2 regions of the Pseudomonas sp. H1_F01 genome follow, and region 2 is predicted to be linked to the other one. Evidence: riboswitches for the same ligand, from Rfam matches in the RefSeq annotation. Region 2 holds a riboswitch; the other holds the start of a gene.
The links. A riboswitch is a leader RNA that binds a small molecule or an ion and turns the genes downstream of it on or off. The one in region 2 is predicted to bind cobalamin.
Positions count from the first base shown of each region.

Region 1 (4,409 bases), 2.6 Mb from region 2:
GGCCGACGGCGTAGTCCGGGGCGATGGCCTTGGCCACCAGGGCCGGGTTCTGTGGTTCGACCCGGACATCGACATTCTGCCCATAGTAGCTGTAGGGCCAGCCATAGAAGGCCCCGTCCTTGACCGACGTGATGTAGTCCGGCACCAGGTCGCTGCCGATCTCATCCCGCTCGTTCACCGCTGTCCAGAGCGCGCCGCTGCGGGGTTCCCAGGCCAGGCCGTTAGGGTTGCGCAAGCCCGAGGCGAAGATACGGTGATTTCCGCTGGCACGGTCCACTTCCCAGATGGCGGCGCGACCTTCTTCGGCCTCCATGCCGTTTTCCGCGACGTTACTGTTCGAGCCGGTGGTGACATACAACTTGCTGCCGTCACGGCTGGCAATCACGTTCTTGGTCCAGTGATGGTTGAGTGTGCCCCCGGGCAGATCGACGACCTTGGTCGGCTGCGCCTTGATTTGCGTGTCACCGTCCTTGTAGGGGAAACGGATCAATCGGTCGGTATCGGCCACGTAGAGGTCATTGCCGACCAGGGTCATGCCGAACGGTGAGTTGAGGTTTTCCAGGAACACCGTGCGGGTTTCGGCGATGCCGTCGTGATTGGCGTCGCGCAACAGGGTGATGCGATTGGGGCTGGGCACGCCGGCGCCGGCGCGGCCCATGACTTTTTTCATCACCCAGCCCCGGATGCCTTTGGCGTCGTCCGGCTTGGGTGGGGCGTTGGTTTCGGCCACCAGCACATCACCATTGGGCAGCACATAGAGCCAGCGCGGATGGTCCAGTCCTTCAGCGAATGCACCCACTTGCAGGCCCTGGGCCGGGGTCGGCTTGGCGCCTTGCGGCCAGCCGACGGCTTCGGCGATGTTGACGGTGGGCATCAGGGTCTTGTTCGGTTCGGGCAGTTTCGGCGCTGGGCCGGTGCCGTCGGACACTTGCAAGGTGGACGACTCGCCGCAAGCGACAAGTCCGGCGGCAAGGACGACGATCAGGAGGTGGGGTGGCTTGAGCATGCTGGCTTCCCTATGAATGCATGTAGTTATTCATAGAGGAGCGTAGACGCGTGATGGTTCAACGGCGGGTGGGCCCCGTCAGCCAGGCAAGCAAGCTCCCTTTGGGAGCTTGCTTGCACAGTTCCTTGTTGAATGAATCAACCATGGGCCTGTTTGAATAGCACCGCAATGCCAGGATGGTAATGACCGGCTTCATTGCGCAACTTGCGGTAGGCGTAAGGGAAGTACCAGGCCGCGGCGCAGGTGTTTTCCTTCTGCAGGTCATCGATCATGTCCTGCAATTCTTCGGGCGTGGCGCTTTGCTGGGCTTTTTGCGGCGAGACGAACAGGCAGCCCAGCTTCAGGTCGCTGGCATAGCTGATGCGCTTGGCATCGCTGGTGGCTTCCAGTAGCGGCTGGGTCAGGTTCAGGTTGTTGACCTTGGGCCAGCGCTGGGTGGCCTGGATGAAGGCGCGCTCCTCGGTGCTGGCGATGAACAGGTCGGCGCTGACGTTGCGTTCGCCTTCTTCATTCTGCTTGCGGGTCGGGGCGTTCTGCAGTGTGACCATCTCAGCCATCCAGGCTGCGGCCGACAGCAAGCCGAGGTTGGCTTTTTCATCGAACCAGTAGGGCGTGTCGTTATCGCCACGCACCGCGTTATAGCGGTCGATACAGTCAAACCAACGTTCCAGCACTGGACGCAGAAACTCCAGTTTTGGATTGCTGATGATCATCCCTTGCATGCTTTTGCCCTCTTGTTCTTGTGATATCGGGTCGTAATGTCGCTTTGATATCACTTGCCGCAGAATCCCACAAGATTGGCGTCATTTTATTGATCGGCGCCAATGATCGTCCCGACAGGCGGCTTTAATTGACGCTCCACCCCCAACCCTCTAACCTTCGCCGCTTGTTTCAGGTGCTCTGTGGCTGCGGTCGACAGAGTGAAACAGGGAAGCCGGTGAGTGCATACGAACCCGGCGCTGCCCCCGCAACGGTAAATGAGTCAACGCTGTGCTCAAGCCACTGTGTCGCAGACATGGGAAGGCGCACAGACCGGCACCACGCCGCTCATGAGCCCGGAGACCGGCCTGATTCATCCAACGGCATCACGGTGGGCGATGCCAGGCTTGTTGCCGTCTTTTTTTGTGCCCGCCCGCCGTTATCCAATCCCAAACGGAGGCTTCCCATGACCGACTCCCTCTTCACCGACACGTCTGATCGCAACGAACGCCACCTGGCGCGCATGCTGCGCAAGAAAGCCGTGATCGACGAGCGCATCGCCAACTCGCCGAATGAATGCGGCCTGTTGCTGGTGCTGACGGGCAACGGCAAGGGCAAGAGCAGCTCGGCGTTCGGCATGCTTGCGCGGTCCATGGGCCACGGCATGCAATGCGGCGTGGTGCAGTTCATCAAGGGGCGCAACAGCACTGGTGAAGAACTGTTCTTCCGCCGCTTCCCGGAGCAGGTGCGCTTTCATGTCATGGGCGAGGGGTTTACCTGGGAAACCCAGGATCGCCAGCGCGACATCGCCGCCGCCGAAGCCGCCTGGGCCGTATCGCGCCAGTTGCTCAGCGATCCGTCCATCGGCCTGGTGGTGCTCGACGAGTTGAACATTGCCCTCAAGCACGGTTACCTCGACCTCGATCAGGTGCTGAGCGATCTGCAGGCCCGCCCACCGATGCAGCACGTGGTGGTGACCGGTCGCGGCGCCAAGCCCGAGATGATCGAGTTGGCCGACACCGTGACTGAAATGGGCATGATCAAGCACGCGTTCCAGGCGGGTATCAAGGCGCAGAAAGGCGTCGAACTGTGAGCGATCCCGCCATGACCAGCCGCCACTGTCCGGCGGTGCTGATCGCAGCGCCGGCCTCGGGCCAGGGCAAGACCACCGTCACCGCGGCGCTGGCCAGGTTGCATCGCAACCAGGGACGCAAGGTGCGCGTATTCAAATGTGGCCCGGACTTCCTCGACCCGATGATCCTGGAGCGGGCCAGTGGCGCGCCGGTCTATCAATTGGACATGTGGATGGTCGGCGAGCAGGAAAGTCGCCGACTGTTGTGGGAAGCCTCTGCCGAAGCGGACCTGATCCTGATCGAAGGGGTGATGGGGCTGTTCGACGGCACCCCGTCGAGCGCCGATCTGGCGCGGCATTTTGGCGTGCCGGTGCTGGCGGTGATCGACGGCACGGCCATGGCCCAGACTTTCGGCGCCCTGGCCCTGGGCCTGGCGCGTTATCAACCCGACCTGCCGTTCGCCGGGGTCTTGGCCAACCGGGTCGGCACCTTGCGCCACGCGCAGTTGCTTGAAGGCAGCCTGACCGAAGGCTTGCGCTGGTACGGCGCGCTGTCCCGGGAAACCGGCATCGAATTACCCAGTCGTCACCTCGGTTTGGTCCAGGCCAGCGAGTTGAACGACTTGGACGTGCGCCTCGACGCGGCCGCGCAGGCCCTGGCCGGCAGTTGTGAAGTGGCGCTGCCGCCAGCGGTGGAGTTCGCCGCGCCCGAGGTGATTGCCGTTGAGCCGTGGCTCGCTGGGGTATGCATCGCCGTGGCCCGTGACGAAGCGTTTGCCTTCACCTATGGCGCCAGCCTTGATCTGCTGCGGGCCATGGGCGCGCAGTTGAGCTTCTTTTCGCCGATTCATGACAGCGAACTGCCCGAGGCGGACAGCCTTTATCTGCCTGGCGGTTATCCGGAACTGCACCATGTTGCGCTTGCCGGGAACGCGCCGATGCTCGCGGCGATCCGTGCCCATCACGCAGCCGATAAACCGTTGCTCGCCGAATGCGGCGGCATGTTGTATCTGCTGGACTCATTGGCCGACGTTGAAGGCGTGCGCGCCGAACTGCTGGGTTTGCTGGCGGGTGATGCGCAGATGCAAAAACGCCTGGCGGCCCTGGCGTTGCAATCGGTGGACTTGCCGGAAGGCACCTTGCGTGGGCATACCTATCATCATTCGCTGACCAGCACCGAACTTGAACCGATTGCCCGTGGCCATAGCCCCAACGGCGGGCGCGGGGCGGAAGCGGTTTTCCGTAAGGGGCGGATGACGGCTTCCTATGTGCATTTTTATTTTCCGTCCAATCCCAAGGCGATTGCTGCGTTGTTTGCGCCGGATCCTGAGACCGCTATCGCGAGCAAGCTCGCTCCCACAGGGGACCCAGTGATCTCAAGTGCAACACTAGCCAATGTGGGAGCGAGCTTGCTCGCGAAGAGGCCATGACAGACACCGCTTTCTCCCAGGCCGAACGCGACGCCATCTACCGCGCTATCGCCGAGCGCCGCGACATGCGCCATTTCAGCGGCGGGACGGTTGAGCCGGCCTTGCTGCGCCGTCTACTGGAAGCCGCACACCAGGCCCCCAGCGTCGGGCTGATGCAACCGTGGCGATTCATCCGCATCAGCGACCGCGCCTTGCGTGGGCA
Region 1 covers NZ_CP162823.1:1,898,797-1,903,205, forward strand. Annotated here, with positions in the region: gene AB4O09_RS08700 (PQQ-dependent sugar dehydrogenase) at 1-1,006, opposite strand, end outside; gene AB4O09_RS08705 (hypothetical protein) at 1,144-1,728, opposite strand; cobalamin riboswitch at 1,883-2,091, shown strand; gene cobO (cob(I)yrinic acid a,c-diamide adenosyltransferase) at 2,172-2,798, shown strand; gene AB4O09_RS08715 (cobyrinate a,c-diamide synthase) at 2,810-4,207, shown strand; gene bluB (5,6-dimethylbenzimidazole synthase) at 4,204-4,409, shown strand, end outside.
Region 1: linked by a shared signal. The riboswitch ahead of cobO (cob(I)yrinic acid a,c-diamide adenosyltransferase) and the one ahead of AB4O09_RS20090 (CbtB domain-containing protein) in region 2 are both predicted to bind cobalamin.

Region 2 (4,409 bases):
CCGATGGTCAATGCCGACAGCCCGGTCAACGAGCGCATCAATTACTACCTGCAAACCGAAATCAACCCGGGACTGGCCAGCCACGGCGGCCAGGTTTCGCTGATCGACGTGGTGGAAGACGGCATCGCCGTACTCCAGTTCGGCGGCGGCTGCCAGGGCTGCGGCCAGGCTGACGTCACCTTGAAGGAAGGCATCGAGCGGACCTTGCTCGAGCGCATTCCGGAGCTCAAGGGCGTACGCGACGTGACCGACCACACGCAGAAAGAAAACGCCTACTACTGATTGTGGCAATACCATCTTGCGATCAGCTCGTAACCTGTGGGAGCGAGCTTGTGGGAGCAAGGCTTGCCCGCGATGCAAACACCTTGGTGTAGCGGATAGACCGAGGCGACGCCTTCGCGGGCAAGCCTTGCTCCCACAGGTTCGCTCCCGCAGGGGGATCCAGGTGGATTCTCTGGCGAGTCAGGGCCTGTAGAGATGCGCATGCCCGGCGCGGTACAGCGAAGACTCGCTGAACACATCGTTGCCCAGCACACGTCCCACCAGAATCAGCGCCGTGCGGCGAAAGCCCTTGGCGTGTACCTTTGCTGCGATATCGTCCAGCGTCCCCATCACCCAATCCTGATCCGGCCAGGTCGCCCGGTGGATCACGGCAATCGGGCAATCGGCGCCATAGTGGGGCCGCAGTTCGTCGACGATTTTTTCCAGATGATTGACCCCCAGGTGAATCGCCATGGTCGCCCCGTGCTGCGCCAGGCTGCCCAGTTCTTCCCCAGCGGGCATCGGGCTTTTGTCGGCGTAGCGGGTGAGGATCAGGCTTTGGGAAATGTCCGGCAAGGTCAGTTCGGCGCCCAGCAGGGCGGCGCAGGCTGAGGTCGCTGTCACCCCCGGGATGATTTCGAAAGGGATGGCCAATTCCCGCAGGCAACGAATCTGCTCGCCGATGGCGCCGTACAGGCTCGGGTCGCCGGAATGCACCCGGGCCACGTCCTGGCCCTTGAGATGGGCGCTCTTGATCAATTCGATGATCTGTTCCAGATGCAGCTCGGCGCTGTTGATCACCTGTTCGGCACAATGGCCTTCAAGGACGGCGGTTGGCACCAGCGAGCCGGCGTAGATGATCACCGCGCACTGGCGGATCAGTCGCTGGCCTTTGACCGTGATGAGGTCCGGGTCGCCGGGGCCGGCGCCGATGAAGTAAACGGTCATGACCGGCTCCTGTGGAAGGTGGGTGAGCGTTGCCCAGATGAAGATCGCTCATGATCCTGGGCGCCGATTATCGGGATTTACGCCACGACCGCCAATGCCAACGTGCTCTTGGGGCCTTTTTGGCGAGTAATCAGTAGCGTCGCGGGCGATCTGCCCAACTGGTCGGCCAAGGCGAGGGCGGCGCTTTCGGCGATGCCGTAGCAACCGGTTCGCTCGAAGGCGATCTCGGAACGGTGACTGAGCCGCTGCTCGTAGCTGGCCAACTGTTCGACACTGAAGCAGGTCAGCGGCAGCGCCAGTTGCCCGGCCAGCTCTAGCAGCCCGGGCTCGTCACGCTTGAGGTCGATACTGGCCAGGGCCCGTACCCGATGAAGTTCGATGCCGTGGGCCAGCAGCGTCTGGTCGAGCAGGGCCCGCAGCGTGCTGGCCGGGCAACCACGCTGGCAGCCCAGGCCGATCACCAGGATCGGCTCGGCGCTCATGCGTCGTGGTGGGCTTGGCCGTCACGGCGAAACAGCCAGGCGCTGATCAGGCCCAGGGCCAGCCAGAACGCGACGTTGGTCAACTGCGAGGCAATCTTGAACTGGCTCTCCAGCGCTTCGGGCGCCAGCATCGAGTGGACTTCGGGCTGCGGCGCGCCGATGACGTGGGGCACCAGCAATGTTGCCACGCCCAGCACCTTGAGCAGCCAATGCTGGCCGAAGGCGATCAAGGCAATGCCCACCGCCGTGGACGCCGCGGTGCCGATCCACCACATCTGTCGTTGGGCCAGGTCGGCCGCTGCGGTGCCAGGCAATTCCGGGGGCAGGCCAAGCGTCGGCGCCAAGACGAAAGTGGCATAACCGGCCAGGCCCCAGAGCAGGCCCTGGGACGTGCGAGTCGGTGCGCGCAAGGTGTACAGGCCCGCCAGCATCAGGGCAAACCCCACGGCGACCACCAGGTTGCCGCCCGTGGTGGACAGCACGCGCTGCCAGCCGTCTTCCGGCTCCCAGGCCTCGGCATCATGGGTATGAGCCGCCCCGTCGGCGTGTTCATGGACCTCGGTCGCCGGGGCCTTCTCGAAGGTTTCCGCCTGGAGAATCAACGGCGATACCCAGAAACTTTGCAGCAGAGTCAGCAGCAGGGCGGCCAGCAAGCCGCTGAAACCAGCGGTCTGCGCGATACGCTTGATCATGTCGTCAGTTCTCAATGGCACGGGAATGCGGCGCTGTGACGGGTATCGTGAGCAGCGTTGTGCACCGCTTCGATGTGGGAGAAACCGGCGAAATAGACCAGCCCCGCGCCGAGGATGGAAGCAAGGATCGCGGCGCTCAGGCGTTGGCTCAGGGTGGTGGTGCTGCTGGCGGTGCGGGCGGTGCTGCTGATGGTCGACATGGCGCTTCCCTCTGTTCTTGTTCAGTGGGCATTCGAGCGCGATGAAACCCCGGGCGAAAGCCCGCCAAGGTTCGAACAGCGCCCGCCCACCGCGGGTTTGTTGATGCATGAGTCAAGGGCCGGTCTCCGGGCTCGCGAGGGGCGGGGCTTGCGCCTGGCCTGCAAGCGTCACCTTCCCATGTCCGGGGACACAGTGGTTCAGACGCTTCGCTCGCTTACCGTTGCGGGGGCAGCACCGGACTGACGTGGCTTTGGAGTAAAGCACACGATTCACCGGTTTCCCGTTTCACCCTGTGAAGGGCACCCGTAACTAGGCGTACAGGAGAGCATGGGCGGGGGCGGGGCGTCAATTGGCGTGGGTTCTCAGGCTGGCACCGAGTTGCGCCCATCGCGAGCAAGCTCGCTCCCACAATGAATCTCGCGGATCACAAAACTCATGTTCAACAAAGATCAACTGTGGGAGCGAGCCTGCTCGCGATGAGGCCCGGACATACACCGCAGAACACTCTGGCGATTGACCCGCCCCCACACCCTGCGTAGCCTTGCGCCTTCGAGGTTCTTCGGCACATGCCGGAGCTAAGAAGGGAACGCGGTCCAAGCCGCGGCTGCCCCCGCAACTGTGAACGGTGCTGTTTCTGCAAGGCCACTGTGCATGCCCTTTAAAACGGGCGCACGGGAAGGCGCAGCAATTGCCAGTCGAAAGATTGGCCCGCCGTCAGCCAGGAGACCTGCCTCGAGACAGATTCTCACTACAACCGGGCGGGGTGATCCGGTGGCGAAATCTTCCGCGCACGCCTGTGCCAGCGGTTGTCGTCCCGTTTGCCCGCCACCTTGCCAAAGGGCATCCGATGAAAACACTGGCCAAACTCCCCGTCACCATCGTCACCGGTTTCCTCGGCTCGGGTAAAACCACCTTGCTGCGGCACATGCTCGACAACGCCCAGGGCCGGCGCATCGCCGTGATCGTCAACGAATTCGGCGAGCTGGGCATCGACGGCGAAATCCTCAAGCAGTGCTCCATCGGTTGCACCGAAGAAGAAGCCAACGGCCGCGTCTATGAACTGGCCAACGGCTGCCTGTGCTGCACGGTGCAGGAAGAGTTCTTCCCGGTGATGCGCGAACTGGTGGCCCGGCGTGGCGACCTCGATCACATCCTCATCGAAACCTCCGGCCTGGCCCTGCCCAAGCCGCTGGTCCAGGCCTTCCAATGGCCGGAAATCCGCAGCGCCTGCACCGTCGATGCGGTAATCACCGTGGTCGACAGCCCGGCCGTGGCCGCGGGTACCTTTGCCGCGTTCCCCGACCAGGTCGATGCCCAGCGCAAACTCGACCCGAACCTGGACCACGAATCGCCGCTGCACGAACTGTTCGCCGACCAACTGGCGAGCGCCGACCTGGTGATCCTCAACAAGGCTGACCTGATCAGCCCTGAGGACCTGGCCAAAGTTCGCCTGGAAGTCGCCGAAGAGCTGCCACCGGCGGTCAAGGTCATCGAAGCCAGCAGCGGTCGCCTGCCGCTGGACGTATTGATCGGCCTGGGCGCTGGTTCCGAAGAACACATCGACGGCCGCCACAGCCATCACGACCATCACCACGATGGCGACGATGATGACCACGATCATGACGCCTTCGATTCCATTTCCATCGAACTGCCCCAGGCTGACGAAAGCCTGTTGCTCGACGCGCTGACGCATCTGGTGGTCCAGCACGGAGTATTGCGAGTCAAGGGTTTCGCGGCGATTCCGAACAAGCCGATGCGCCTGTTGATCCAGGGCGTCGGGACGCGTTTCGACAAGCATTTCGACCGCCAGTGGGGCGCCGAGGAA
Region 2 covers NZ_CP162823.1:4,463,654-4,468,062, reverse strand. Annotated here, with positions in the region: gene nfuA (Fe-S biogenesis protein NfuA) at 1-282, shown strand, start outside; gene cobM (precorrin-4 C(11)-methyltransferase) at 463-1,209, opposite strand; gene AB4O09_RS20100 (cobalamin biosynthesis protein) at 1,287-1,691, opposite strand; gene AB4O09_RS20095 (CbtA family protein) at 1,688-2,383, opposite strand; gene AB4O09_RS20090 (CbtB domain-containing protein) at 2,395-2,583, opposite strand; cobalamin riboswitch at 2,684-2,906, opposite strand; cobalamin riboswitch at 3,120-3,333, shown strand; gene cobW (cobalamin biosynthesis protein CobW) at 3,432-4,409, shown strand, end outside.